4 regions of the Bradyrhizobium sp. 61 genome follow, and region 3 is predicted to be linked to each of the others. Evidence: predicted binding sites of a transcription regulator. Region 3 holds the regulator's gene; each other region holds the start of a gene.
What was found. The regulator PhoB, encoded in region 3, activates phosphate uptake and scavenging genes when phosphate is short. The targets are predictions, from matches to a motif close to TGTCATNNANCTGTCAT.
Positions count from the first base shown of each region.

Region 1: the regulator PhoB is predicted to act here: its motif matches at 4,315-4,331, upstream of phnC (phosphonate ABC transporter ATP-binding protein).
Region 2: the regulator PhoB is predicted to act here: its motif matches at 5,474-5,490, upstream of IVB46_RS16200 (DUF465 domain-containing protein).
Region 4: the regulator PhoB is predicted to act here: its motif matches at 2,566-2,582, upstream of IVB46_RS10830 (glycerophosphodiester phosphodiesterase family protein).

Region 1 is NZ_JADPIU010000075.1:182,077-189,488, forward strand. It holds gene phnF (phosphonate metabolism transcriptional regulator PhnF) at 1-478, shown strand, start outside; gene phnE (phosphonate ABC transporter, permease protein PhnE) at 605-1,453, opposite strand; gene phnE (phosphonate ABC transporter, permease protein PhnE) at 1,450-2,334, opposite strand; gene phnD (phosphonate ABC transporter substrate-binding protein) at 2,411-3,346, opposite strand; gene phnC (phosphonate ABC transporter ATP-binding protein) at 3,406-4,215, opposite strand; gene IVB46_RS29345 (chloramphenicol acetyltransferase) at 4,390-5,061, shown strand; gene IVB46_RS29350 (alpha-D-ribose 1-methylphosphonate 5-triphosphate diphosphatase) at 5,058-6,251, shown strand; gene IVB46_RS29355 (DUF1045 domain-containing protein) at 6,270-6,968, shown strand; gene IVB46_RS29360 (hypothetical protein) at 6,972-7,412, opposite strand, start outside.
Region 2 is NZ_JADPIU010000052.1:256,999-264,410, forward strand. It holds gene IVB46_RS16155 (tetratricopeptide repeat protein) at 1-434, opposite strand, end outside; gene rpsU (30S ribosomal protein S21) at 593-889, opposite strand; gene aqpZ (aquaporin Z) at 1,154-1,876, shown strand; gene IVB46_RS16170 (5-(carboxyamino)imidazole ribonucleotide synthase) at 1,913-3,019, opposite strand; gene purE (5-(carboxyamino)imidazole ribonucleotide mutase) at 3,016-3,504, opposite strand; gene IVB46_RS16180 (GGDEF domain-containing protein) at 3,646-4,359, shown strand; gene IVB46_RS16185 (hypothetical protein) at 4,422-4,673, opposite strand; gene IVB46_RS16190 (hypothetical protein) at 4,695-4,913, opposite strand; gene IVB46_RS16195 (DUF465 domain-containing protein) at 5,040-5,246, opposite strand; gene IVB46_RS16200 (DUF465 domain-containing protein) at 5,576-5,758, shown strand; gene IVB46_RS16205 (NAD(P)/FAD-dependent oxidoreductase) at 5,900-7,003, opposite strand; gene IVB46_RS16210 (EAL domain-containing protein) at 7,206-7,412, shown strand, end outside.
Region 3 is NZ_JADPIU010000019.1:11,703-19,114, reverse strand. It holds gene pstC (phosphate ABC transporter permease subunit PstC) at 1-614, shown strand, start outside; gene pstA (phosphate ABC transporter permease PstA) at 616-1,461, shown strand; gene pstB (phosphate ABC transporter ATP-binding protein PstB) at 1,458-2,279, shown strand; gene phoU (phosphate signaling complex protein PhoU) at 2,291-3,007, shown strand; gene phoB (phosphate regulon transcriptional regulator PhoB) at 3,023-3,730, shown strand; gene IVB46_RS08365 (GcrA family cell cycle regulator) at 3,967-4,479, opposite strand; gene IVB46_RS08360 (aspartate aminotransferase family protein) at 4,936-6,144, shown strand; gene argF (ornithine carbamoyltransferase) at 6,144-7,067, shown strand; gene IVB46_RS08350 (Hsp33 family molecular chaperone) at 7,364-7,412, shown strand, end outside.
Region 4 is NZ_JADPIU010000035.1:84,676-92,087, reverse strand. It holds gene pdhA (pyruvate dehydrogenase (acetyl-transferring) E1 component subunit alpha) at 1-842, opposite strand, end outside; gene IVB46_RS10830 (glycerophosphodiester phosphodiesterase family protein) at 1,097-2,449, opposite strand; gene adh (aldehyde dehydrogenase) at 2,656-4,173, opposite strand; gene IVB46_RS10820 (helix-turn-helix domain-containing protein) at 4,330-5,289, opposite strand; gene IVB46_RS10815 (septum formation initiator family protein) at 5,506-5,823, opposite strand; gene IVB46_RS10810 (NAD(P)H-dependent oxidoreductase) at 5,994-6,545, opposite strand; gene IVB46_RS10805 (MBL fold metallo-hydrolase) at 6,736-7,412, opposite strand, start outside.

The DNA of each region.
Region 1 (7,412 bases), on a different contig from region 3:
GCGCTCGCGCACCCGCTTCTCCGAGATCGTCGGCGCCGATGGCCGCAAACCGCATGGCCGGCTGATCGAGGCGTCCGGCGATGTCGCGACCCGCGAACTGGCGCGCGAACTGGGATTGAAGGCCGGCGCGCCGCTGGTGCGGATCGAGGCGATCCGCCTCGCCGACCGCACGCCGATCTGCGTCTCCACCACCTGGCTGTCAGCGGAATTGTTTCCGGGCGCGGGCGAAGTGTTCGCCGCGACGCGCTCGATGACGAAACTGCTCGAGCATTACGGCGTCCGCGACTACAGCCGCGGCGCGACCCGGATCACCGCCGGCATCGTGGACGCGACCGATGCCGCGCGGCTCGATCTGCCGCTGGGACGGCCGATCCTGGTGGTCGACGCGACCGACCACGATCTCGCCGGCAAGCCGCTGGTGACCAAGCACTCGCGCTTTGCAGCGGAGCGCGTGGAGTTTCTGGTGGAGAACGGGTGAGCGGGCGACCACGCAGGGCTAGTAGGGTGGGCAAAGGCGCACTTGCGCCGTGCCCACCATCTCTCCCCGATATCTAAGCAGAATTGGTGGGCACGCTTCGCTTTGCCCACCCTACGGCGCCGGCGATCAGGCGACAGCTCGCCGCCCAATGATCGCAAACCGCAGCTTGCTCGAGATGAAATCGATCGCGGCGACGGCGACCAGAATCATCAGGATCAGGAACGACACCCGCTGCCATTCCAGCACGCGGATCTGCTCGGCGAGCTGGAGGCCGATGCCGCCGGCGCCAACGATGCCGATGATCGTTGCCGAGCGCGTGTTGGATTCGATGAAATAGAGCACCTGGCCGGCGATCACGGGCAGCACCTGCGGCAGCAGGCCGAAGCGGATTTCGTGCAAAGCACTGCCGCCGGAGGCGCGGACGCCTTCGACCTGCTTCTGGTCGGCGCCTTCGATCGCCTCCGAGAACAGTTTTCCGAACGCACCGAAATCCGACACGGCAATCGCCAGCACACCGGCGAACGGGCCGAGGCCGACGACATTGATCCAGACCAGCGCCCAGATCAGGGTGTCCACGCCGCGGATCGAATCCAGGAAGCGGCGAACCGGAAAACGCAGGATCTGCGAGGGTATGACGTTGCGCGCGGCCAGCAGGCTGACCGGAAGCGCGAACACCGCCGCCAGCGTCGTGCCGAGCAGCGCGATCGACAGCGTCTCGCCCAGCGCCTTCAGATAGACCGGCAGCGAGGAACCAGGATCGGGCGGGATCATCATCAGGCTGATCCAGCCGAGCTGGCTCAGCCCTGCAAGGAATCGCGACGGCGAGAAGTCGAGATCGACGAGGCCGTAAACCAGGATCGCAAACGCCGCGACGATCATCGCCGGCATCGCGAGCCGCGCCGAGGCGGGCCGGTCGAACACATCGGGATAGCGCGCGCGAAGCTCTCGCGGGTCGACCTCCTGCGGCCTCGTCACGTCCGTGCCTCCTTGCCGAACAGACGGCCGCGCAGCCAGCCCGTGGTGATGTCGATGATGAAGACCGTGATGATGATGGTGAGCAGGATGGCACTGACGTCGGAGTAATAGAACTTGCGGATGGCGACGACAAGCTCCTGGCCGATGCCGCCGGCACCGACGAAGCCCATGACCGAGGCCTCGCGGACGTTGATCTCGAAGCGGAGCAGCGCATAGCTGGCATAGCCCGCGGTCACCTGCGGCACCACGGCGAAGCGCATGCATGAGAGCCAGCTCGCGCCGGTCGAGCGGATGCCTTCGACCGGCTTCATGTCGGCATTCTCGACGATCTCGGAGAACAGTTTGCCGAGCGCGCCGGTGGAGTGGATCGCGATCGCGAGCACGCCGGCCATCGGCCCGAGGCCGAAGGCGATCACGAAGATCAGCGCGAAGACGATGCCCGGCACGGTGCGGGCGAATTCGAGCAGGCGACGCACCACGAAGCGCAGCCAGGGCGACGGCGAGGTGTTCTCGGCCGCGAAGAAATTCAAGGCGAAGGCCAAGGTCGCGCCGATCAGCGTGCCGACGTAGGAGATCAGCAGCGTCTCGCCCAGCATCTTCAGCCATTTGCGCCAGCCCCACAGCCACTCGCCGGCATCGGTCCAGACCCGCTGGCCGCTATCGAGCGTGAGGATGCGGTCGAAATAGCTGATGAAATTGCCGAAATGGGCAAAGAAGGTGCGCAGGTTCACTTCCGCGCCGATCGCGGCAAGAAACAGCGCTGCGGCAAAGATCGCGACCCCCAACAGGAGTCGGAGCCGCTTGCGCGCGACCGCCTGGCGATAGGCCGCGTTGAGCACGGCGAGCTGCTGCTCGGGGAGGATCGAAACCGCGACGGTCATCTGGCCAGGAAAGGTGGTCGATCAAAGAGAAAGAGCCGGGTCCATCGACCCGGCTCCAGTGCTATCGTCCCGAAACTCAGGACGCCTTCTTCTTACGCAGTGCATCGACGAACTTGATCAGCTCGATCGTGCCATCCCAGTCCTTGGTGGTGGCGGGATGAAAACCCTTCTTCTGGCCGTCCTGGAGGCGATCGAAGGCCGCCTTGTCCTTGGCCGGCGCGTCGAAGAACGCCTTGGCGATCGCCGCCTTGGCATCTTCCGGCAGGTCGGAATTGTAGGCGTAGGGGCCGTTGATGATCGGCGCCGACTTGTGGATGATGCGGAAATCGTCCTTCTTCATCGGCGAGCCGTCGGCGTTCTTCAGCATGCCCTTGGTCAGCATCTGCGCCAGCGTCGAATCGTCATCGCTGGTCCACTGGTTGGCCGCAACGTCGACCGTGCCCTGCGCCAGCGCCAGGATCGCGTTCTCGTGACTGCCGGTGAAGACGACCTTGCTGAAATAGGTGTCGGCATCCGTGATGCCCATCTTGTCGAGCTCGAAGCGCGGCACGTTGTTGCCGGAGGTCGAGTTCGGATCGACGAGGCCGAGGTTCTTGCCCTTGAGCTGATCGACGCTCTTGTAGGGGCTGCTCGCCTTGACGAAGAACACCGAGTAGTAGCCGGTCGAACCGTCGGCGTTGATGTCGTTGGCGAAGGCATCGGTCTTGACGCCGGTCAGGCGGGCGCGGGCGAACGACGCCGAGCCGTAGCTGGCGATATGGATGTTGCCGGCGCGCTGGCCCTCGATGACGGCGGCGTAGTCGTTGGCGATGCGCAGCGTGACCTTCACGCCCAATTCCTTGGAGAGATAGTTCATGAACGGCGCCCAGCGCTCGGTCACGCCCGAGGCGTTTTCCGCCGGAATGACCGCGAAGGTCAGTTCGGGATATTTGGCTTTCCAGTCGTCGGCGGAGGCCGAGGTCGTGAACGCGAGCGCGGCGGCGCCGGCAAGAACGAGTCTGCGAGTGATCATGATACCCTCTTCATCGGTTGGGGTCGGTTGACGCAAAAATTGGCAACTACAGGCGCAGCTCAGGCGGCCGCGGCCGTTCCGAGCGCCGGCACGCCCTCAGGCGCCGGCACGGGGATTCCGCCCATGACGTCGGAGGCTTCGAGATCGTAGAGCTCGCGCGCGACGTGATCGGTCAACTCGGCCGGCGCGCCGTCGAACACCACGCGACCCTGCGCCATGCCGATCAGGCGGTCGCAATAGGTGCGGGCGAGATCGAGCGAATGCAGGTTGCAGAGCACGGTGATGCCGAAATGCTTGTTGATGCGCAGCAGCGCATCCATCACGATCTTCGTGTTCCGCGGGTCGAGCGAGGCGATCGGCTCGTCGGCGAGGATGATGTCGGGCTCCTGCACCAGCGCGCGGGCGATCGCAACACGCTGCTGCTGGCCGCCGGAGAGCTGGTCGGCACGCTGGGCGGCGAGCGAGGCGATATCGAACTGTTCGAGCGCCGACATCGCCAACGCCTTGTCGTGCTCGGGCCATGTCTGCGTCAGCGAGCGCCAGGCCGGCATCGTGGCAAGACGCCCCATCAGGACGTTGGTGAGCACATCGAGCCGGCCGACCAGGTTGAACTGCTGGAAAATCATCGCCGAGCGCGCCCGCCACTGCCGCAATTCCTTGCCGCGCAGCGCGGTGACGTCGAGGCCGTCGAACAGGATGCGGCCCTGCGTCGGCGTCGCCAGGCGATTGATCATGCGCAGCATGGTCGACTTGCCGGCGCCGGAACGCCCGATCACACCGACGAAGCCGCCGGGGGAGATTTTAAACGAAGCGTCGTCCACCGCGGCTTTTGCGCCGAAGCGGCACGTCAGACCTTCAACCACCAGCATAGAGGGCTCCAGAGTAGCTGGCTGCCACCGCTAACGCTGGCACTTGACACTTGTGTGACACCGGCGTTGCGGTGCGGCGATCCTACACACCTCCTCCCCTGTCATCGCATCGTCATGACGTTGTCATCAGGCCGCTCGAAGAGGTACGCCCGCCCTCGACCTATCGGATGCAGCATGGCCGGCAAAACGCTCTCGGTTCAACCGACCATCGACCCTTCGGCGAAGCTGCATGAGACCAGGCTCGGCACCTATACCGAAGTCGGCGCGCGCACGATCCTCACTGAAGTCACGATGGGCGATTACTCCTATGTCGTGAACGACGCCCAGATCACCTACACCACCATCGGAAAATTCTGCTCGATCGCGGCGATGACCCGCATCAATCCCGGCAATCATCCGATGCATCGCGCCACGCAGGCGCATTTCACCTATCGTTCCAGCGCCTATTTCGAAGGCGAGAGCGACGACACCGAGTTCTTCGACTGGCGGCGCCAGCATCACGTCCATATTGGCCACGATGTCTGGATCGGCCATGGCGCGATCGTGCTGCCCGGCCGCAACATCGGCACCGGCGCGGTGATCGCGGCCGGCGCCATCGTCACCAAGGACGTGCCGGCCTACACCATCGTCGCCGGCAATCCGGCGCGCATCGTCCGACGGCGGTTCTCGGAAGACGTCGCCGGACGGCTGGCCCGGCTCGCCTGGTGGGACTGGGATCACGACAAATTGCGTGAAGCACTGCCCGATTTCCGCAAGCTCGGGATTGAAGATTTCCTCTCGGCATATGAAGCACGGGCAAGCTCCCTCACCCGTTCTCCTGCCAGCAAACGAAGCGCGGTCGCGTGACAGACATCTTCCTTGAGGGCGGCCGGGCCCTGATCGGCTCCGAGCTCGTCGAAACTTCCATTCTGGTGTCCGGCGCGGACATTGCGCAGGTCGATGCCTCTCGCGGCCGGACGCGACTGGCGATCGATGCGCGCAACCTGCTGGTGCTGCCCGGCATCGTCGATCTGCATGGCGATGCCTTCGAGCGCCAGATGATGCCGCGCGCCGGCGTCGACTTCCCGATCGACGTCGCGCTCGCCGACAGTGACCGCCAGGCGATCAGCAACGGCATCACCACGGTGTTTCACGCCACGACCTGCTCATGGGAGCCGGGCCTGCGCAGCGCCGGCAATGCGCGCGCCCTAATGGAGGCGATCGAGCGGCAGCGCCCGCAATTCGCCGCCGACACCCGTTTCCACCTGCGGCACGAGACCTACAATCTCGATGCAGAGGCCGAGATCGGCCAGTGGCTCGCCGAGGGCCGCGTCGACCTGTTCGCCTTCAACGACCACATGGACGGCACCGTTGCCGACATGGCCAAGCCGCGCAAGCGCAACCGCATGGTCGAGCGCACCGGCCTCTCGGGCGAGGAATTCGACCGGCTGGTGGAGCGTGTGCTTTCGCGCGCCAGTGAAGTGCCGGCTTCTGTGTCGCGGCTTGCCGCGACTGCTCGCGCGGCCGAGGTGCGGATGCTCTCGCACGACGATGCGACACCGGCGATGCGGCAGGAGTTTCGCGAGCTGGGCGCTGACATCGCGGAGTTTCCGATCAACGAGGAGACCGCGCGAGCGGCCGCGTCCGCCGGCGATGCCATCGTCTACGGTGCGCCGAATGTCGTGCGCGGTGGCAGCCATACCGGCTGGACCCGAGCATCCGACATGATCGCGAAGGGGCTCTGCTCGGTGCTGGCGTCGGACTATTATTATCCCGCGCAGCTGCTTGCCGCGTTCCGCCTCGTCGCCGACGGCGTGCTGCCGCTGACCGAGGCGTGGAACCTGGTGTCCGCGGGACCGGCCCGCGCGACCGGCCTTGCCGATCGCGGCGTGCTCGCGGAAGGACGCCGCGCCGACATGCTGCTGGTCGACGACAGCGTGCCGCTGCGGCCGCGGCTGATCGCGGTGGTATCAGGCGGAAAGCTCGTGCATCTCACCGATGCGACGCGACTGCTCGCTGCTGCGGCGACGCCGCGCGAGGCTGTTGTTGCGGCCTGAACCGGTTATGCTCGGGCGATGACAGATTTTCCCCGCTACGCGATCTATTTTGCCGCCGGCGCCGACAGCGCCCTCACCCGCTTCGGCGCCGAGCTGCTCGGCTACGATGTCTACACCGGCGACGAGGCGTCGTTCCCTGCCGACGCATCGCGTGTTGCGCCGGACTGGCGCGACGTCACGGCCGATCCCCGCAAATACGGTTTCCACGGCACGCTGAAGGCGCCGATGGCGCTGGCGCCCGGCAGGACTGAAGCCGAGTTCGTCGCAGCCTGCGCGGCCTTTGCCGGCAAGGCGCGGCCGATGCCGTCAATCCGTCCGGTCGTCGACTCCATCAGCGGCTTCATCGCGGTGATTCCGACCGAGCCCGTGGGCGCGCTCCAGCAACTTGCCGCCGATTGCGTCCGCGAATTCGACGACTTCCGCGCGCCCATGACGGCGGAAGACCGCGCGCGGCGCAAGCCCGACAAGCTCACTGAGCGGCAGCGCGACTATCTCGACCGCTGGGGTTACCCTTACGTGATGGAAGAATTCCGCTTCCACATGACGCTGACGGGACGGCTGGATGCGGAGCGGCGCGGGCCGATCCTGGAGATGTTGCGCGCGAGGTTTTCGGCGCTCGGTCTCGAGACGCTGGCGATCGACCGGATCGCGCTGTTCAAGCAGGATGATGCCAGGGCGCGCTTCCGCTTTGTCGGCGAGTGGGCGTTGGCGAAGTAGGCCTCAGCGCCAGCTCGCGAGATTGAAGGCGAGCGCCACGGCGCCAACCAGAATGAGGCTGGTCGCCCAGATTGCATCCAGATTGAACCAGCTTCGCGAGACGAACCTCAATCCCAGATAGCGGTAGACCAGCCACGCCAGACACCCGCCGGCACTGACCATGGCGACAACGTGCACCAGGGACACCAGCACCGCCATCCCGAGACTTGTCTTCAGAAGGCTTGCCTTCATCAGTGCGCCCGCCGCCTCATGGCCGGCATCGAGTTCGAACGCCTGGCAGAGCCCGAGATAGATCGGCACGAGCATCAAGGCCGCGCCGTGAGCAATGGCAACGGCGAATGACCAGAGCGCCAATTGCGTTGGCGGAATTCGTGCCAGCGTGCGCGGATGGCGCCGCTCGATCAGCCGATAGACGCCGAAGCCGATGACGAGAAGACTCGCGCC
Region 2 (7,412 bases), on a different contig from region 3:
GCGCGGCCGAGTAACGGCTCGACCTTTTGCGGATTGAGCCCGTTGGCGGCGCTGAAATCGGCGATGGCGAAATTATGCTCGTTGTTGCCCTGATAGATCAGGGCGCGACCATAAAGTGCCTGCGCGTTATAGGGATCGAGCGCGACGGCCCGGTTGAACTCGTCCAGCGCGCCGGCCGTCTCCCCCGCCTTTGCCAGGGTCTGGCCTTTTGCGGTGTGAGCCTGGGCCTCGCTGACATTGCCGGCGCTGACCGCGCTGTCGGCGGCCGTCGCAGCCGCCTTGGGCGCCTCCTGCGGCTTCTCCTTCTCGGGCATCATGGAGCCGAGATCGAAGGAGCAGCCGCACAGCACGATCCCCATCAAGCCGAGTGCGAACGGCTGTCGCCAGATCTGGCGTAGCCGCGCCAAGCGGCGTTCGGGGAAAGGGGAGGCCATCTACGGTTCGCTCGCGCTGGTGCCGCATCGGTAGTGCCCCCGTCCCAGAGAAGGCACCGCTCACAAAACAATAACGCGGGCCAGGGGCCCGCGTCATCGAAAACTGAAGTCTTGGAAAACTGAAGTCTTGCAAGTGAAGTCCTGCAAGTCAGGCGGAATCAGCGCGGTCCGCGCGGACCTGCACCCGGGCCGCTGCGGCCGCCACGATCACCGCCGGGACCGGCGCCGAACACCGGCTTCGGCTTCATCGGCAGCAGGCCTTCGCGCTGCAGCTTCTTGCGGGCCAGCTTGCGCGCGCGGCGCACGGCCTCGGCCTTTTCACGGGCCTTCTTCTCGGAGGGCTTCTCGTAATGACCGCGGAGCTTCATCTCGCGGAAAATTCCCTCGCGCTGCATCTTCTTCTTCAGCGCCTTGAGGGCTTGATCGACATTGTTATCGCGAACGAGAACCTGCACGCGGCATCCTCTTCAGTGGATCGGATTTGAATTCTGGTAAGTCAAAGGGGATGGCGAAACGCACAAGCCCTTAACCTTGAGGGCGCGGATGTATCAGACAAAACCCGCGATGTCCACCTGCCAAGCAGGTTTTCGGGCCAAGTTCAGCCATTAAATAAGGCGAAAATACCTCCGCACGGCCCCGATTTGGGTGATTCGGCGCCAAGGGTGGGGCAGTTCCCGGAGCTTTGCTCCGGAAATTCCTGGAATTAGGGGAGACGTCACATGGATATGAAGAAATACGCTGCCGAGGCGATCGGCACATTCTGGCTCACATTCGCAGGCTGCGGCAGCGCGGTGATCGCCGCCGGCTTTCCGCAGGTCGGAATCGGCCTGGTCGGCGTGTCCCTGGCGTTCGGCTTAAGCGTCGTCACCATGGCCTATGCGATCGGGCACATCTCGGGCTGCCACCTCAACCCGGCCGTCACCGTCGGGCTTGCCGCCGGAGGGCGTTTCCCGGCGGGACAGATCCTGCCTTACGTGATCGCGCAGGTCTGCGGCGCAATCGTCGCCGCCCAGCTGCTCTACATAATCGCCAGCGGTGCTCCCGGATTCGATGTCAGCAAGGGTTTTGCGTCGAACGGCTATGACGCGCATTCGCCCGGCCAGTACAGCCTGATCGCCTGCTTCGTCACCGAGGTGGTGATGACCATGATGTTCCTGTTCGTCATCATGGGCGCCACCCATGGCCGCGCGCCCGCGGGCTTCGCACCGCTCGCGATCGGGCTCGCGCTGGTGATGATCCATCTCGTCAGCATCCCCGTCACCAACACGTCGGTGAACCCGGCGCGCAGCACGGGGCCCGCACTGTTCGTCGGCGGCTGGGCGCTATCGCAGCTCTGGCTGTTCTGGGTCGCACCGCTGATCGGCGGCGCGCTGGGCGGGGTGCTCTATCGCTGGCTCAGCGAGGAACCCTCTGGCGTCGTCGCGGGCGTGAAGACGGCCTGATCGAAAGGCGGGATCGCGGCATGCGCCGCGGTCCCGCTACTTGCCCTTCGTCGGCCTGACTTCGGTGACGTGGCCCATCTTGCGGCCGGGGCGCGGCGCGCCCTTGCCGTAGATATGCACGGTCGCGCCCGGCACGCTCAGCCACTTCTCGTAATCGTTGATCTCGTCGCCGATCAGATTGGTCATGGTGACGATTTCGCCGTGGCGCACGGCCTTGCCGAGCGGCCAGCCGGCAATGGCGCGGATGTGCTGCTCGAACTGCGAGACCGAGGCGCCGTCGAGCGTCCAGTGTCCGGAATTGTGCACGCGCGGGGCGATCTCGTTGACCAGCACCTTCGGCCCGGTGCCGTTGGCGAGCACGAACATCTCCACCGCGAGCACGCCGACATAATCGAGCGCGCCGGCGATCTTGCCGGCGATGCTGCGCGCTTCTTCCGCGAGCGCATCCGGAATCTGTGCGGGGGCGCGGGATATCTTCAGAATGTGGTCGCGGTGCTCGTTCTCGGTGACGTCGAAGCACTCGACCTGGCCCGTCGCCGAGCGCGCCGCAATCACGGAGATCTCGCGCTCGTACGGGATGAAGGCTTCGAGGATCGCCGATTTGGTGGCGAGGCTGGTCCAGACCTTGGCGATGTCGTCGCCCTCGCGGATGATGGCCTGGCCCTTGCCGTCATAGCCGAAGCGGCGGGTCTTCAGCACGGCCGGAAGGCCGATCCGGGCGATCGCCTCGCGCAGCGAGGAGACCGAGGTGACGTCGGCATAGGCCGCGGTGCCGATGCCGAGCCGCGTCACGAAATCCTTCTCGGCGAGCCGGTCCTGGGTGGTCTCGAGGATCTTGCGGTTGGGCAGCACCGGGCGGCGCGCGTCCAGCACCATCGCGGCGGCAGACGGCACGTTCTCGAATTCGTAGGTGATGACGTCGACGTCGTTGGCGAACAGCTCGAGCGCTTCGACGTCGGCATATTCGGCGCAGGTCGCGTTCAGCACGACGTCGAAGGCGGGCGAGTCCGGATCGGGCGAGAATACCTGGCAGCGCAGGCCGAGCCGCGCCGCAGCCATGGCGAGCATCCGCCCCAATTGTCCGCCGCCGAGGATTCCGATGGTGTCGCCGGGCTTCAGCTTCACCTGCTTTGCGTCAGTCACGCCTTGTCCTCCGGGCGCTCCGCAACCGCCTCGGTCTGTGCCTTGCGCCAGGCGGCGAGACGGTCGGCCAGGGCCGGGTCGGACAATGCGAGCACTGAAGCCGCAAGCAGCGCCGCGTTGATCGCGCCGGCCTTGCCGATGGCGAGGGTGCCGACCGGGATGCCCGCGGGCATCTGCACGATCGAATAGAGCGAATCGATCCCCTTGAGCGTCCTGGATTCGACGGGAACGCCGAACACGGGCAGTTCCGTCAGCGCCGCCGCCATGCCGGGCAGATGCGCAGCGCCGCCCGCGCCGGCGATGATGACCTTGTAGCCTGCCGCCTTGGCGCCCTTGGCGAATGCAAACAGCCGGTCGGGGGTGCGGTGTGCCGAAACGATGCGGGTCTCGGCAGCAACGCCGAGCGCTGCGAGCGTGTCGGCGGCATGCCGCATCGTCTCCCAGTCCGACTGGCTTCCCATGATGATGGCGATCGGCGCGGTCATGACGTCAATTGTGCTCGGAAAACAGAAAGATAGGCCAGATTAACGGTTCCGGCCGGTGGCTCGCAAGGCGGTGGCAAGGAGAAGGGAATGCACTATCCTGTCTTGGTGAATCCCCGCAAGCCTTCATTGAGCAGGATGCCCATGAAGAAACCAAAAAGGGCAAGCGCTGCGAAGGCCAAAAAGGGCCGGAAAGCCAGCGCCAGCCGCTCCAAAGCCGCCCCCAGGCGGCTGGCGAAGCGCTCGGCCAAGCCGGCGCGGCGCGGAGCGTCGGCCGCCGACGACACCAGGGCGACCATCCGCGGCTTGCGGAGCAAGCTCAAGGAGGCGGAGCGGAGGGTTGCGGAACTGGAAGCTGCGGCCGACACCGATTTCCTGCTCGAGATTCCGAACCGGCGCGGCTTCGAGCGCGAGCTCGCGCGCGCCATCGCCTACATGAAGCGCTACCGCGCCAGCGGCGCGCTGATCGTCCTCGACGTCGATCGCCTGAAGCCGATCAACGATTCCTTCGGCCATGCCGCCGGAGACGAGGTGCTCAAGGCGATTGCGGCCACCCTGACGCGGCAGGTCCGCGCCTCGGACGTGGTCGGCCGGCTTGGCGGCGACGAGTTCGCGCTGCTGCTCTGGAATCTCAGCGAGACCGACGCCAAGGCGAAGGCCGCGACCTTCGAGCAGGCGATCGACGAATTGTCGTTTGCCTTTCGCGGTCAGCGCGTGACCGCGGGCGCCTCCGCAGGTGTCGCGCTGCTGGGGGCGCAGTCCGATGCAGGCCGCGCGCTGGAGGAGGCTGATGCCGCCATGTATGTGCGCAAGGCGCACCGGCGGCACGAGCCGCTGATCAGGCTGGTCAGCAACTAGGGCACGATCTTCGCGACAAATGCGGACCGCGTTGCGCGGAGATCATGCTCAAGCAACAACCCTTACAGCGTGGCCAGATCTTCCGGCACGTTGCCGAATTTACGCAGCAGCGTGGCGTCGCCGAATTCGCCGGTCATGGGATCGCCGCTGCGACTGAACGCAACCGCGCCGATATGGCCGGCACCGTGCGCCAGGATCTCGGCGCGCCGCAACGCGGCCGCCGAGCTCTGGCATTCCTCCGCGGCGCCCGCGACAGGCGATCCGTCGGCATCGATCAGGAAGGGCATTGCAACGTAGTAGGTCACATCCGACATGGCGTTGCTCCGATGTTGAACTCAGGCGGCGCTGCTGTTGCCCCGCACTTTGCTGCGTGCGGTCTCGGGAATGCAGCCGGCTGAAATCGCCGCCTGTAATTCTTCCAGCTCTGCTTCCAGATATTCGTTGGCCATGATCAGGGCCTTGATGGTGCTGCGCAGATTGCCGTCGCACATCGCGATCGCCTGGTCGCAGGCCTGTTCATAATGGCTGTTGTCGAGAAGGGCTGTTGCCGACATCTGCGTTGTCCTCGGGGGTTCCTGGGCGTTTCCTGGGGCGGTGGGATACCCAAATGTTCCTATTTTGTTCTTTTCGAGTCAAGCGGATTCGGATGCGGCGAGCTGCCACGAAAAGGGCCTCGCGGCTCAGGCGATGATGTCCGGCGTGATCTGGTCTTCGATGAACGCGATACGGTCGCGCAACAACAGCTTGCGCTTCTTCAACCGTTGTAACCGCAACAGGTCGGGGGCAGGCGATTGATGCATCGCATCGATCGCGGCGTCGAGATCTCGGTGTTCTTGCTGCAACCGGGTGAGCTCGGCTTCGAGCTCACGCTCGTCTTCATTGGTCATGTTCGCGGTGGCCGAAAACCCGATGGGCGTGAGATTCAAGGCTGTGGATGCCCTGTGGAAATTATCGTCCTTGCGCGCCGTGATCGCAAGCGATCTCGGGCCGCCGCTCACCGAACTCTCGCAAGATATTTCGACGATTCGTTGCGGCGTTGCGCAAGCACGTTGATATCATGGATTTTTCCAGCGTGGTTCCTTACTCACGATTCGTTACATATGAATTTTCAAAAATGACGCTGCGACGACGGATACATATCGACAGAACGAATCGGTGATGTACACTTGTTTGTCCGGATCGAATCCAAGGTTTCCCCCTACCGAGGAGGTTTCGAATGACAATTCAGGCACATCTGGTTGAATTGGAACGGAAGCACAAAACGCTCGAAAACGAATTGCACGAAGCTCTCGTGCACCTTTCAACAGACGACCTGCAAATTGTTGAGTTGAAGCGACGGAAGTTGATGGTCAAGGACCAGATCGAGCGTTTGAAGCACACCGGCGACACGCTCCACTAGTAACCCCTGTAACAGTGTAGAGTTGAACTTACCCTTTCATGCAGGGGTGAGAGCTATTGCGCTCATCCCTGCATGAAGGTGCGCAGCGTGCAAAGTTATTTGCGCGGCACTTGGAGCCTTTCCGCTCCGATGGAAAATCCCCTAGATGCCTGCGAGCTCGGCGACGTGATCCGCGATCGCGAGCGATGACGTCAGTCCCGGCGATTCGATGCCGAACAGGTTGATCAGGCCTTCGACGCCGTGATCGCGCGGGCCCTGCATCAGAAAATCCTGCGTGGCCACCGCCGGCGGCACGATCTTCGGGCGAATGCCTGAATAGCTCGGCATCAGCGCGCCGTCGGGCAGCGTCGGCCAGTATCTCCGGATCGCCGGATAGAAGCGCTCGGCGCGTGATGGATCGACCTCGTAATTGATCGTCTCGATCCACTCGACGTCGGGGCCGAAGCGTGCCTGCCCGGCCATGTCCAGTGTCAGATGCACGCCGAGCCCGCCTGGCTCGGGCACCGGATAGATCAGGTGCGAGAACGGTGCCCTGGCGTTGCAGCTGAAATAATTTCCCTTGGCGAGATAGGCCGGTGGAATCCGGTCGATCGGCATGCCGTCGATGTGGCGTGCGACCGTTGTCGCCGAGAGCCCGGCGGCGTTGACGAGCAGGCCGCATTGCAGCGTCATCGGCGCTTCGCCGCCGGCCTCGATCTCGATCGCATCGCCGACTGCCTTGGCGCGGATCAGCGGGGTGTGAAACGCAAAGGCCGCGCCGGCTGCCTCGGCCTCGCCGCGCAGCGAGAGCATGTAGGCGTGGCTGTCGATGATGCCGGTCGATGGCGAGAGCAGCGCGGCATCGCAGGCGAGCGCCGGCTCCAGCGCGCGTGCGGCCTCGCCGGTGAGCAGCTGCATGTCGAGCACGCCATTGGCCTCGGCATGCGCCTTGATCGATTGCAGCTTCTCGGTCTCCTTGGCGCTGGTCGCGACGATCAGCTTGCCGCAGTTCTTGTGCGGGATGCCGCGCTCGCCGCAGTAGCGGTACAGCTCGTGCTTGCCGCTGACGCACATGCGCGCCATCCAGCTGCCGGCGCGGTAATAGATCCCGGCATGGATCACCTCGCTGTTGCGCGAGGAGGTGATGGTGCCGATGGCCTCGGCTTCCTCGAGCACGATCACCTCGCGCCCGGCCTGGGCAAGCTTTCGAGCCACCGCGAGCCCGACCACGCCGGCTCCGATGACGACGCAATCGACCCTATCCATGGTTGTGCAGTGTATCCATTGAAAGCATCGGTGGCATCAGGCCTGAGAACCACGGCACCGGGCCGTTTTCCATTAAGGAAGCATTTATCATGTCAGGGCAATTGCCGTATTTGGCGTCACATTTTTCTGTTGCGCGTACAGGCGTTTACCCGATCCAAACCCGTGAAGCCAGACAATCCGACGTTGAAAGCGCGGGTGGCTGATGGCTGAGAAGAACTGGCACGTGGGCAGCACGCTTCCGATTGCTGTGCAGGCCGTCGTGTGCCTGGGCAGCGCGGTCGCGCCTGCGCGCGCCTTTGCGCTCTCGGACAGCTTCGCGCCGCCAGGCAAACTCGATCCCAATTTGGTCTGGGAAGCGCTGATCGGCGGCATCGTCGTCTGTGCGTTCCTGGCCGCCATCGCGCTGTGG
Region 3 (7,412 bases):
GCATGGCGATCGAGCTGCTCGCCGGCATTCCCTCGATCATCTACGGCATGTGGGGCTTCTTCGTGCTCGGCCCGTTCCTGGCCAACACGTTCCAGCCCTTCATGATCAAGATCTTCGACGGCGTCCCCGTGCTGGGCGCGATCTTCGCAGGCCCGCCGTCCTATCTCAGCCTGTTCAACGCGGCGCTGATCCTCGCCATCATGGTGCTGCCCTTCATCACCTCGATCTCGGTCGACGTGTTCAAGACGGTGCCGCCGGTGCTCAAGGAAGCCGCCTACGGCGTCGGCTGCACCACCTGGGAAGTCGTGCGCAGCGTGGTGATCCCCTACACCCGCGTCGGCGTCATCGGCGGTGTCATGCTGGCGCTCGGCCGCGCGCTCGGCGAGACCATGGCGGTGACCTTCATCATCGGCAACTCGTTCCGCATCTCGTCGTCGATCTTCGCCCCGGGCACCACGATCTCGGCGGCGATCGCATCGGAGTTCGCCGAGAGCGACGGCCTGCACCAGTCCGGCCTGATCCTGCTCGGCCTGCTGCTGTTCGTGCTGACATTCTTCGTGCTCGCGGCTGCACGGTTGATGCTGATGCGTCTTGAAAAGAAGGCGGGGAAGTAACATGAACCCGATCTACGCACGCCGCCGCCGCATGGACATCGTCATCCGTGTGCTCTGCCTGGCTGCCGCTGCCTTCGGCGTCACATGGCTCGCGCTGATCCTGATGACGCTGCTCTACAACGGCATTGCCGGCCTGAACCTGGAGCTCTTCGTTGCGGACACGCCGCCTCCGGGCTCGACCGAGGGCGGCCTGCGCAACGCCATCGTGGGTTCGATCATCATGACCGTGCTCGGCGTCGGCATCGGCGCGCCGCTCGGCCTGTTCGCCGGCACCTATCTCGCCGAGTACGGCCGCAACGACCGCCTGACCTCGGTGATCCGCTTCATCAACGACATCCTGCTCTCGGCGCCCTCGATCATCATCGGCCTGTTCATCTATGGTGCGGTGGTGGTGCCGATGCGCGGCTTCTCGGCGATTGCCGGCGCACTCGCACTCGCGGTCATCGTCATCCCGGTGGTGCTGCGTACCACCGAGGACATGCTGCTGCTGGTGCCGAACGCACTGCGTGAGGCGGCCTCGGCGCTCGGCCTGCCGCGCTCGCTGGTGATCAAGCGCATCGCCTATCGCGCGGCGCGCTCGGGCCTCATCACCGGCGTGATGCTGGCCACCGCCCGCGTCGCCGGCGAGACCGCGCCGCTGCTCTTCACCGCGCTGTCGAACCAGTTCTTCAGCCTGGGTCTGAACAAGACGATGGCGAACCTGCCGGTCACCATCAACAATTTCGTGCAGAGCCCCTACGCCTACTGGAAGCAGCTCGCCTGGAGCGGCGCGCTGCTCATCACCCTGACCGTTCTTGCCCTGAATATTGGCGCGCGCATTCTGAGCGCCGAGAGGACCGCAAAATGAGTGATCTTTCCGTATCGATGAGCGCGGCCGGTGGTTTGCCGCAGGCGCCGGTGCTGCCCGAAGCTCCGGCCAAGGTGACGGTGCGCAACCTCAATTTCTACTACGGCGAGCAGCACGCGCTGAAGAACATCAATCTGGCGCTCGGCACCAACCGCGTCACGGCGTTCATCGGCCCGTCGGGCTGCGGCAAGTCGACCCTGCTGCGCATCTTCAATCGGATGTACGACCTCTATCCGGGCCAGCGCGTCACCGGTCAGCTCATGCTCGACCAGACCAACGTCCTCGACCCCAAGCTGGACCTCAATCTGCTGCGCGCCCGCGTCGGCATGGTGTTCCAGAAGCCGACGCCGTTCCCGATGACGATCTACGAGAACATCGCCTTCGGCATCCGCCTTTACGAGAAGATCTCGAAGTCCGAGATGGACGACCGCGTCGAGAACGCGCTGCGCGGCGGCGCGCTGTGGAACGAGGTCAAGGACAAGCTCAACGCCTCCGGCCTGTCGCTCTCCGGCGGCCAGCAGCAGCGCCTCTGCATCGCCCGCACGGTCGCGGTGCGGCCCGAGGTGATCTTGTTCGACGAGCCCTGCTCGGCGCTCGACCCGATCTCGACCGCCAAGGTCGAGGAGCTGATCCAGGAGCTGTCCGAGAACTACACGATCGCGATCGTCACCCACAACATGCAGCAGGCGGCGCGCGTCTCCGACAAGACCGCCTTCATGTATCTCGGCGAACTGATCGAGTTCGACGACACCAGCAAGATCTTCACGTCGCCGACCGACCGGCGCACGCAGGATTACATCACCGGCCGGTTCGGCTGAGGAGACGGAACATGGGTTCTGAACATACCGCAAAGGCCTTCGATACCGACCTCCAGGAGCTCACGCGCCTGGTCGCCGAGATGGGCGGCATCGCCGAGCGCATGATCGTCGATTCCGTCGACGCGCTGATCCGCCGCGACGTCGCGCTCGGCCAGCGCGTGGTCACCATCGACGCCGAGCTCGACGCGCTCCAGAAGAAGATCGAGGAGCGCGCCGTGCTCACCATCGCGCGCCGCCAGCCGATGGCGGTGGATCTGCGCGAGATCGTCGGCGCCATGCGCGTCGCCACCGATCTCGAGCGGATCGGCGACCTCGCCAAGAACATGGGCAAGCGCGTCGCGGCGCTGGAGACGGATTTCCATCCGCTCAAGCTGTTCCGCGGCCTGGAGCACATGACCGACCTCGTGCAGCAACAGGTCAAGTCGGTGCTGGATGCCTATGCCGCGCACGATCTGCCGGCGGCGATGGCGGTGTGGAAGGGCGACGAGGAAGTCGACGCCATCTGCACCTCGCTGTTCCGCGAGCTCCTCACCTACATGATGGAGGATCCGCGCAACATCTCGTTCTGCATCCATCTGATGTTCTGCGCCAAGAACATCGAGCGCATCGGCGACCACGCCACCAACATCGCCGAGACCGTGTTCTACATGATCGAGGGCCAGGCGATCACCGACAAGCGGCCGAAGGGCGACATGACGACCTTCGCCACGACGGTCCCGAACACTTAAGGAGCGACGAACACCATGGGCGCACGCATTATGGTGGTTGAGGACGAGGAAGCTCTCACCGAGCTTCTCCGCTACAACCTCGAAGGCGACGGCTATGACGTCGAGACGGTGATGCGCGGCGACGATGCCGACACCCGCCTCAAGGAGCATATCCCCGATTTGATCGTGCTCGACTGGATGCTGCCGGGCCTCTCCGGCATTGAGCTGTGCCGGCGGCTGCGCACCCGGCCCGAGACCAAGCAGCTCCCGATCATCATGCTCACCGCGCGTGGCGAGGAGAGCGAGCGGGTGCGGGGTCTTGCGACCGGCGCCGACGACTACATCGTCAAGCCGTTCTCGGTGCCGGAGCTGCTGGCACGCGTGAAGGGCCTGCTCAGGCGCGCCAGCCCGGAGCGGCTCGCCACCGTGCTCGCCTATGGCGACATCGAGCTCGACCGCGACAAGCGCCGCGTGGCGCGCTCGGGCCGGCCGATCGATCTCGGCCCGACCGAATATCGCCTGCTGGAGTTCTTCCTGGAGCATCCCGGCCGCGTGTTCTCGCGCGAGCAGTTGCTCGACAGCGTCTGGGGCCGTGACATCTACATCGACGAGCGCACCGTCGACGTCCATATCGGGCGCCTGCGCAAGCTGCTCAATCTCGGCCGCGAGCAGGATCCGATCCGCACCGTCCGCGGCGCGGGCTACGCACTGGACGATCGCTTTGCGAAGGCGGAGCAGGCGTAAGCTCGGTGAGCTGCGGCCACATTCTCGGTGTCGTCCCGGACAAGCGCAAGCGCGGGTCCGGGACACCCAAAGCGATCGGTTATTGTGTGAAAAGGTAACTCCGAGTCCCCGTAGCCACATCTTGCGGTGGTTAAGGGTCCCGGATCTGCGCGTGCTCAAGGCGCGCTTGTCCGGGACGACATCGGATTTGTTGAGCCGCCATCGTGTGACGGCTCCTTTCTGAGCTCAGAACGACTTCAGCGCGGACCCGGCTTCGCCGGCGCGCGCCGGCGATCGGCCGCGGGCTGATACGCCACGCGCGAGTGCTGGGCGCAGTAGGGCAGGCCGGAGAGCGCCTTGCCGCCGCAGAAGAAGAAATCCGGGCTCGAGGGATCGCCGACCGGCCAGTGGCAGGTGGCCTCGTTCAGCTCCAGCAGCGACAGCCGCTGGCTCATCGGCACGACGTTGTCGTAGGTGACCGGTTCGGCCTCGACCTCGACTTCGAAGGCTTGCGCCAGCGCGGTGTTGCCGCGTGCGATCGGACGGGTCACCCTCATCATGTGCTGGGCGGGGCGCGCCTTGCGCGGCCGCGGCGCTGCCGATGAAGGGCTCTTGGCGCGGCCCGACAGGCCGAGCCGGTGCACTTTGCCGATCACGGCATTGCGGGTCACATTGCCGAGTTCAGCGGCGATCTGGCTGGCCGAAAGTCCGGCCTCCCAGAGCTTTTTCAGCTGCTCGACGCGATCATCCGACCAGGTCAAAACGGTCATTGCACCCTTTCCTTCGCCGGCGCCTGCCATCCTGGCGGCCGCACGGCGAATGCCTAAGCTTCGAAAAACCCGTGCCGCCAGAATCCCTTAAGGCTCGCCGGGCGCACCAGATGCGCCCGAACGCTTACGCCGGTACATGAGGACTTAGAGGATCAGAACTGCTGCACGAGATGTCGTATCTGACAAGCCAAACGCTACAATATGGCGTGACTCACGCGCAAGAGTCCGCCGACTCGCTTCCACATGTTCCGTGGCGGAAACACGCAAAATCGCCACCGCAAGACTACGGATTCTGCGTTTCGCGAGGCTTTCCGGGCGGCATTGACACCGGTTTCACCAGGCATAAGATAGTCAGGCGTGCCGCCCTTAAAAGGCGGCACGTTTCGTTTTCCGAGCCGGTCAATGGTGCGTTGCGCAATGCACGCTCACGCCGTCCGCAACATTCAAGTGATCGTCATGACTAACAGCGCAGCGCCGCATTTGCTCCCCGTTTTCGCCAGGTCCGACCTCGGTTTCGAGCGCGGCGAAGGCTGCTGGCTGATTGCGACCAATGGCGATCGCTATCTCGATTTCACCTCGGGCGTGGCGGTGAATGCGCTCGGCCATGCTCATCCTGCGTTGGTCAAGGCGTTGCAGGAGCAGGCCACCAAACTCTGGCACATGTCGAACCTGTTCCAGAGCCCGGACGGCGAGAAGCTCGCCGCGCGTCTGTGCAATGAAAGCTTCGCGGACTTCGTGTTCTTCTGCAATTCCGGCGCCGAAGCGCTGGAAGGTGTGATCAAGCTGGTCCGCCATCATCACTTCTCCAAGGGTCATCCGGAACGGTACCGCATCGTCACCTTCGAAGGCGCCTTCCACGGCCGCACGCTGGCAACGCTCGCCGCGACCGGTTCGGCAAAATATCTCGAAGGGTTCGGCCCGCCGATGGACGGCTTCGACCAGGTCCCGCATGGCGATATCGAAGCCGTCAAGAAGGCGATCGGTCCGCAGACCGCCGGAATCCTGATCGAGCCGATCCAGGGCGAGGGTGGCGTGCGTTCGGCAACGCCCGCCTTCCTGAGGGCGTTGCGCCAGCTCTGCGACGAGAAGGGCCTGCTGCTCGCGTTCGACGAGGTGCAGACCGGCATGGGCCGCACCGGCGATCTGTTCGCGCATCGCCGCACCGGCGTCACGCCTGACGTGATGTCGCTGGCCAAAGCGCTCGGTGGCGGCTTCCCGATCGGCGCGGTGCTGGCGACCGCGGACGCGGCTGCCGGCATGGGGCCCGGCTCGCACGGCTCGACCTTCGGCGGCAATCCGCTCGCGATCTCGGCTGCCAACGCCGTCCTCGACGTCATGCTCAAGCCCGGCTTCTTCGAACACGTGCAGAAGATGTCGCTGCTGCTCAAGCAGAAGCTCGCCTCCGTGATCGATCGTTATCCTGACATCGTCAGCGAAGTGCGCGGCGAAGGCCTTCTGATCGGCATCAAGGCCGTGGTGCCGACAGGCGATCTCGGCGCGGCATTGCGCAACGAAAAATTGCTCACGGTCGGCGCCGGCGACAATGTCGTGCGCTTCCTGCCGCCCTTGATCGTCACCGAAGCCGAGATCGAGGACAGCGTCGGGCGGCTCGAACGCGCCTGCGCCGCGATCTCGTCCAGTCAGACCAAGCGGGCGACAAGCTGATGAGCAAGTCCCCGAAGCACTTTCTGGATATCAACGAGCTCCCGTTGTCGGAGCTCAAGAGCATGCTTGCGGCCTCCTCCGCCATGAAGGCGAAGCAGAAAGCGCACCAGCCGGTGAAGCCGCTGGAAGGCAAGACGCTGGCGATGATCTTCGAGCGTCCCTCCACCCGCACCCGCGTCTCGTTCGACGTCGCCATGCGCCAGCTCGGCGGCGAGCCCATCATGCTGACCGGCGCCGAGATGCAGCTCGGCCGCGGCGAGACCATCGCCGACACGGCGCGCGTGCTGTCGCGCTATGTCGACGCCATCATGATCCGCATCCTCAATCACGAGGCCCTGCTGGAGCTGGCGGAATATGCGACGGTGCCCGTCATCAACGGCCTGACACGGCGCTCGCACCCTTGCCAGGTGATGGCCGACCTCATGACCTACGAAGAGCATCGCGGCCCGATCGAGGGCAGGACGGTGGCCTGGACCGGCGACGACAACAACGTGCTGGCGTCCTGGGCGCATGCCGCCGAGCGCTTCAAGTTCAAGCTCAATGTCGCGACGCCGCCGGAACTTGCGCCGAAAAAGGTGATGCGGGACTTCATCAAGGCCACCGGCGCGCCGATCGTGCTCGGCACCGATCCCGAGGCCGCCGTGAAGGGGGCCGACTGCGTCGTCACCGACACCTGGGTGTCGATGGGCGACAAGGAAGGTGAGCACCGTCACAACGTGCTCAAGCCCTATCAGGTCAATTCGAAGCTGATGTCGCTGGCCAAGCCCGATGCGCTGTTCATGCATTGCCTGCCCGCCCATCGCGGCGAGGAGGTCACGGACGAAGTGATCGACGGCCCGCAATCGGTCGTGTTCGACGAGGCCGAAAACCGCCTGCATGCGCAGAAGGGCATTCTGGCCTGGTGCTTTGACGCGGTGAAGTAACGCGACGGTGGAGCGGGTGGCCGCGCTGGCGGCCGCATCCACCGCTGTCGTCCCGGACCAGCGCCGCACAGCGGCGCGCCGATCCGGGACCCTTAACCACAGGAAGTTGTTTGGCGAGGACGAGGAGTGGTCGTCGCCGGTTACATCGTAACCCTGTGGTTATGGGTCCCGGGCTCGCGCTTCGTGCGCCCCGGGACGACCCTGAGTTTGTCGTGCTTTCGTGCGATCTGTTCTGCATGCCGGGGAGCGCTCCGCGCCCTCTTCCATTTTCCTCCATCGACCCCAGATAAAGCGCCATGGTTTCCCAATCCCCTGACATGAATACCGGGCCTGAAGGCCCGGTTC
Region 4 (7,412 bases), on a different contig from region 3:
ACTTTTTCGACCTCTTCGCGCGTTCTGTACTTGGCGGGGTCGGACATCGAGTGGCCGCGATAGCGGTAGGTCTGCATCTCCAGAATGAAGGGGCCCTTGCCGGCACGGCACCAGGCCGCCGCCTCCTCGCCCGCGGCCTTCACGGCGCGGACGTCCATGCCGTCGACCTGCATGCCGGGGATGTTGAAGGACGCGCCGCGCTTGGAGAAATCCTGCTGCGCCGAAGCACGCGACACCGAGGTGCCCATGGCGTAGCGGTTGTTCTCGATGACGTAGATCACCGGCAGCTTCCAGAGCTCCGCCATGTTGAAGCTCTCATAGACTTGGCCCTGGTTGGCCGCGCCGTCGCCGAAATAGGTGACGCTGACATTGTCGTTACCACGATAATGGTTGGCGAAGGCCAGACCCGTGCCGAGCGAGACCTGGGCGCCGACGATGCCGTGGCCGCCGTAGAAGTGCTTCTCCTTGCTGAACATGTGCATGGAGCCGCCCTTGCCCTTGGAATAGCCGCCGCGCCGGCCGGTGAGCTCGGCCATGACGCCGTTGGCCTCCATGCCGGTGGCAAGCATATGACCGTGGTCGCGATAGCCGGTGATGACCTGATCGCCCTGCTTCAGGGCCATCTGCATGCCGACCACCACGGCCTCTTGGCCGATATAGAGGTGGCAGAAGCCGCCGATCGCGCCCATGCCGTAGAGCTGGCCGGCCTTTTCCTCGAACCGCCGGATCAGGAGCATGTCGCGGAGCGCCTTGAGCTCCTGCTCTCTGGTGAATTCCGGGGGCGAACCGCCGTCGGTCTTGTCCTGTGGAGTGCTTGCGGCGGCTTTCTTGGGTGCGGCCATGGGAATTCCGGGTCAGAGAAAACTTCAGCCCTCTCTAACCCAAGTCAAACGCCCTTGGAAAGGACCGCGGCGGCATGGCGCGACTTTCATTATGCCGCACTGCAACGTGGCCGAAACTTTGCAAAACCTTTGGCGCCGATCGGGCAACTTTAGCTCACCGGTCAGCGAAGGGAACGTGAGCGGCCAACGCAGAGAAATCGGACGCGCTGTTTTGTATCCGAAATCCCACGCGCGTCCGATTCGCTGTGCCGGCCTTACCAGCCCAACTCGCGCAAATACGCCGCACGGGCGGCAACGCCGGTATGCGTGAAGTCGCTGAAGACCCCATCGACGCCGAGCCGGTAGAATTTGAGATATTCAAGGCTCGGGTCGCCGCGATAGTCGGCGGCAAGATACTTCTTCTCGTTCCGAAACGTGAAGACATGGACGAAAAGACCGAGCTTGTGCGCGTCCGCGACAAGGCTGGTCGCGTCCTGCGTCGAAGCCTCCGGCGTCGATCCCTTGTAGGGCGTGCCGTCGGCGTTGCTGTCCTTCCACGGCGCGATCTTGAGCGGAACGATATAGGCCTTCCACGGACCGATGCCCTCGGCATAGGTCTTGATCTCGGCAAGCCCCTCGGGCGTCAGCATCGCATCGTACAAGCGCGCATCGCCCGCAACCGTCCAGTCGAACGGGCGCGAATTCGTGATGTTGTTGAGGAGAACCTTGCCGGTTTTGAAGTCGATTCCGTTGCCGTCGACGAGTTGGACCTGCCGCGTCTGGAGGCCGTGGCTGCGCATATATTTCAGGCTGCCGGGTTCGAAGCTCTGGACCAGGATGGGAGCGTCCTTGGTGTTGAGGCCGTTATCCCCGATGATCTTGATCAGGGCATCCTCGAGCGGACGGCTGCCGGCCGCGCCGCAGCCATTGGCGATCGCCTGGGCATTGTTCCAGGTCGGGTTCTTGGTTTCGGGATAGACGAGGATGGTCCGCCCGGGCTCCTTGCTCTTGACCTTGGCGATGTCGATGACGTCCTGGAAGCTGATGATCGGGAGCTTTCCGTTGAAGACTTTCGGCCGTTCGTTGGCCGCGTCATAGGTGGTGCCGCCGATCCATTGCTTCAGCTCGGCCATGGTGAAATCGCTGATCGACCAATCGTTGGTATGATCCTCGCCGTCCACGATCAGCGACTTCAGCACCGATTTGGGATCGGCCGGATCGCTGAGATCCGTCAGGTAGTCGGCAGGCACGCCGGTGGCCGACGGGGCCTTGACGCGCACACCGGGCACGGTGCGCTTGCGGGCAGCGACGGCCGCATTGGTCTTCGCCACCTCGGCAATGTTGGTGTTGTCGCTCAGCCAGGGGTTATGACGCACGACCAGAACGCAATCCTTGGTCAGGTGCAAATCCTCTTCGAGCGCATCGGTCCCGAGCGCCGCGGCGAGGTCGTACGACGCCTCGGTCTCTTCAGGTACCAGGCCCGGCAGGCCGCGGTGTCCAAGGACCAGTGGCGCCTTTCCATCGATGGTCAGGAAGGGCTTGGCGCCAGCTGGCGCCGGGCCGGACTGTGCAACTGCCATCGACAAGGGCAGAACCGCCGCGCCGAACAGCATCGCTGCGACACCCATTGTCCGTCCTGAACGACTGTTCCGCATCACCAATCCTCCGTCTTTGCCCGGCATCGCTTCGAATGCCGCAGGCGCCGAACCGAATACGGTCGGCGCTGTCGTATTGTCTCAAGACTCTGACAGACGGATGACGACGGAGAGGGCAGCGCAAGGTTGCGCCGCCCTCTCCTGCCCGATCAGATCTTGCCCCATCAGATCTTGCCCGATCAGAAGAAGCCAAGCTTCTTCGGGCTGTAGCTGACCAGGAGATTCTTGGTCTGCTGGTAGTGATCGAGCATCATCTTGTGGGTCTCGCGACCGACGCCCGACTGCTTGTAGCCGCCGAACGCGGCATGCGCGGGATACGCATGGTAGCAGTTGGTCCAGACCCGGCCGGCCTGGATGGCCCGGCCGAAGCGGTAGCAGCGGTTGGCATCGCGACTCCAGACGCCGGCTCCCAGGCCATAGAGCGTGTCGTTGGCGATCGCGAGCGCTTCGTCATCGGTCTTGAAGGTCGTGACCGAGACGACGGGACCAAAGATCTCCTCCTGGAAGATTCGCATCTTGTTGTGGCCCTCGAACACCGTCGGCTGGACGTAGAAGCCGCCGGACAGATCGCCGCCGAGCTCGGCACGACCGCCGCCGGCCAGCACCTTGGCACCCTCCTGCTTGCCGATGTCGATATAGGAGAGGATCTTGGCCAGCTGCTCGCTAGATGCCTGCGCGCCGATCATGGTGTCGGCCGCACGCGGGTCGCCCTGCTTGATCGCGGCGACGCGCTTCAGCGCCCGCTCCATGAAGCGGTCGTAGATATCGGCGTGGACCAGCGCCCGGCTCGGACAGGTGCAGACCTCGCCCTGGTTCAGCGCAAACATCACAAAACCTTCTATCGCCTTGTCGAAGAAGTCGTCGTCCTCGGCGGTGACGTCGTTGAAGAAGATGTTCGGCGACTTGCCGCCGAGCTCCAGCGTGACCGGGATCAGGTTCTGGCTGGCATATTGCATGATCAGCCGGCCCGTCGTGGTCTCGCCGGTGAAGGCGATTTTCGCGATCCGCGGGCTGGACGCGAGCGGCTTGCCGGCTTCGAGGCCAAAGCCATTGACGATGTTGAGAACGCCGGGCGGCAGGAGATCGCCGATGATCTCGGCCCAGACCATGATCGAGGCCGGGGTCTGCTCGGCGGGCTTGAGCACGACGCAATTACCGGCGGCGAGCGCCGGCGCGAGCTTCCAGCAGGCCATCAGCAGCGGGAAGTTCCAGGGGATGATCTGGCCGACCACGCCGAGCGGCTCGTGGAAATGATAGGCGATGGTGTCGTGGTCGATCTCGCCGATCGAGCCTTCCTGTGCGCGCACCACACCGGCGAAATAGCGGAAATGATCGATCGCGAGTGGCAGGTCGGCGGCGCGGGTCTCGCGGATCGGCTTGCCGTTGTCCCAGGTCTCGGCAACCGCAAGGCGCTCCAGGTTCTCCTCCATCCGGTCGGCGATCCGGTTCAGGATCGCGGCGCGCTCGGCGACGCTGGTGCGTCCCCAGGCGCCCTTGGCGGCGTGCGCCGCATCGAGGGCGGCCTCGACGTCCTGCGCATCGGAACGCGCGATCTTGCAGACGATCTGGCCGTTCACCGGCGAGGCGTTGTCAAAATACTTGCCGGAGATTGGCGCGACGAATTTGCCGCCGATGAAATTGTCATAGCGTTCGGCGAAGGGATGCTGGGTGACGCCGAGGAATTCCACCTTGTTCATTGATCACTCCCGATGTTTGCTGTTTGCGCAATTCGTCGCGTGTTCACGACTTGCGCCAACGATGTCGCGGGAGCGTTTTCCTGTCAGCCCGGGCGTGAGCGATGGCCGGGGTAACCTGTCGCAGTTCTGCGACAGTCGTGGGCGAGGCAGGGGCCCTCAGTGCTTCAGCTCGAACCGCTTGAGCTTCCTGTGCAGCGTGGCGCGGCTGACGCCGAGGGCTTTGGCGGCGGCCGAAACATTGCCGCCCGCGCGCAGCAGCGCCCGCTGCAGCACCGCGCGCTGGCCGCTCGCAAGATGGTCATGCGCGGGTTCGCCGCCGAGGAGGTCAGCCGCGGGCACCGGCTGCAAGGGACGGCCGGGCGCAATCCCGAGTCCCACCCGCGCGGACCGGGTCGCGCCGACCACGAGATCATCCACATCGACCGCGACGAGGCCGCCGGCCTGGCCGTCCGCGCCTTGGGTCAGCACGATGCGGGCATGGGCGAAGGCGCGACGAAACAGATCAGCCTCGATGCGCCTCGCCGCCTCACCTGCCGCGAGCGCGATCAGATTGGAAAACGCATCGGTCCGGTCGGCGCGGCAGGAGGAGACGTCGAGCACGCCCGCAAACGCCGCCTCGTGGTCGTAGATCGGAACGGCGGTGCAGCTCAGAAGCGTGTTGCGGGTGAAAAAATGCTGGTCGCGGTCGATCGTCAGCGGGCGCTGCTCGACGACGCAGGTGCCGATGCCGTTGGTGCCTTCATGCTCCTCGCTCCAGAGCGCGCCGGTCCACAGGCCCCAGGATTGGAACGTCGCATCGTCCACCGCTGTGCCGCGGCGGTCGACCGGCACGCCCGCACCGTCGGCGAGCAGCACGCAGCAGCCGCTCGCGCCGACCGCCAGATAGAGCCGGTCCATCGCGCCTTGCGCGGCGGCGAGCAACGGCGCGACGCGCTCGCGCGCATGCCGCAACTCGACATCACTCAGCCGCATCGGCGCGCTGCGGCCGGCAGGATCGAGATGATGCAATCGGGACGAACGGCGCCATGAGGCCACCAGCGCGGAGCGCGCGGCCTGGCCTGACGCAATGGCGGCCTCGACGCGGGCCGCGTGATGCCGGGACATTGGCCCATTCATCACTGTTTCCTCCGGGTGGCAGTCTAGGCTGCGCCGGCATGGCCCGGTTGATCTGCGTCAACTCAGGCAGACGGCGGCAGAAGCCATGGGGCCGTTGCTGCGTTGCCGTCAAGGCGGCAGCCCGGTTCCAAGCCTAAGACTTTCGGTAGAATTGCTACACTGTCGCGGGATTTCGGCAGCGGCTTTCAATGCCGGTTTCGAATGCTGCGGAAAGCGCTACTTCGCCGGGATCATCCGAACGAGATCGTGCGGATTGACATAGTCGAGCTGATAGCGCGCCCGCTCGTCCAGCATGTCAGGATCGATCCGCGACGTCCGCAGCAGCGACACGCGCTGTTCGCTCTTCGCGCGCTCGCGCTTGAGCTGGGCCAGCTCGCTCGTCAGCGCGATGATCTCCTGGTCGAGTTCCTGGCGGGCGTTGAGACCGTATTTGCCTGTGTAGGCGTTGACGCCGAAATAGCCGACGATAGCGGCCGCCATCGCATAGAGGGCAAGGCCGGTCAGGATCGATTTCAGGCGCGCGCGGGAGACCATCTTGGGAAGATGCGGCAGGTTGGTTAAGGGAGTGCTAATCGCCCCCCTTCGCGTTCTAATCCATACCCCCCGCCGTCATGCCCGGCCTTGTGCCGGGCATCCACGTTCTTCGTCACCACGAGCCAAGACGTGGATGGCCGGGACAAGCCCGGCCATGACGAAGAAAAACCTCAGCCGTGGTGCTTGGCCACGTGGGCAGCAAACGCGTCGACATAGGCCTGGAGGACGGGCTTCAGAGATTCCTTGGTCAGGTTCCCCTCCGCATCGAAGGCATCGCCGACCGCGTTCAGATAGGTCTCGGGCTGCTGCAGGATCGGGCCGGCAATGCCCGGCAGGATGTTCTGCAGCGTCTTGGCGGCGCTGACGCCGCCGAGCGGGCCCGGCGAGTTCGAGATGATGCCGACCGGCTTGCCGTTGAACGAGCTCTTGCCATAGGGGCGCGAAGCGACGTCGATGGCGTTCTTGAGCACGCCCGGGATGGCGCGGTTGTATTCGGGGGTGACGAAGATCACGCCGTCCGACTTCTGCAGCTTCTCGCGGAAGGACAGCCAGTCCGCGGGCGGCGCGCCCTCGAGGTCCTGGTTGAAGAACGAGATGCCTGCCAGCGTGATGACCTCGAGCTTGAGCGAGGCCGGCGCGAGCTTTGCGAGCGCGTTGGCGACCTTCAGCGAGAAGCTGTCCTTGCGCAGGCTGCCGGCGATCACGACGATGTTGTAGGCCATGGATTGTCCTTGGGGGCTTGAGCGGAAGTTCCGGGGCGGCACTTAAGCGATCCCGGTCGATGGATGCAAGTGCATGAACCGGTCCCGTTTGGAAACGCTGAGTTTCGCGAAAGCAGATGGTCGCTACGATCCAAAAACAATCAGGCCGCCCGAAGGCGGCCTGATGTTTCTCGCAAACCCCTGGCCCGGTTCAGATCGTCGGATTCCAGGCCGACGGGATCAGGCGGTATTTCGCGCCGTCCTTCTCGACATGCCCCACCGAGGGGAAGGTGAAGTGGAAGCCGATCACGGTCGCCTTCTCGGCTGCCGCCATGTCGTAGAATTTGTGGCGCGTCGCCTGCGCCATCGCGCCGTCGTTGTCGAACGCCACGTGCCAATCCGGATTGCGCAGGAAGAACTCCGGAATGTTGGTGACGTCAGATTGGATCAGCACCTTCTTGTCGCCAGAGGCCACCGCGAACGAGGTATGACCCGGCGTATGGCCGGGCGTCGCGATCGAGGTGATGCCCGGGGCGACCTCCTTGCCCCACTCGTATTTCGTGACCTTGGATTCGAGGCTGGCAAAGGTCTTCTTCACGTTGGCGAAGTAGTTCTTCGTCATGTCGTTCGGAGCCTTGGCCACGTTCTCGTCGCTCGCCCAGAACTCCCAATCCTTCGCCGGCACCATGATCTCCGCATTCGGGAACGCGAGCGCGCCGTCGGCGAGACGAATGCCGTTGGTGTGATCAGGATGGAGATGCGACAGCAGCACGACGTCGATGTGCTTCGGGTCGACGCCGGCAGCGGCGAGGTTCTGCAGCGTACGGCCGACCGCGCCCTTGCTCGGCTCGAGATTGGCAACGCCGTTGCCGGTGTCGATCAGGACCA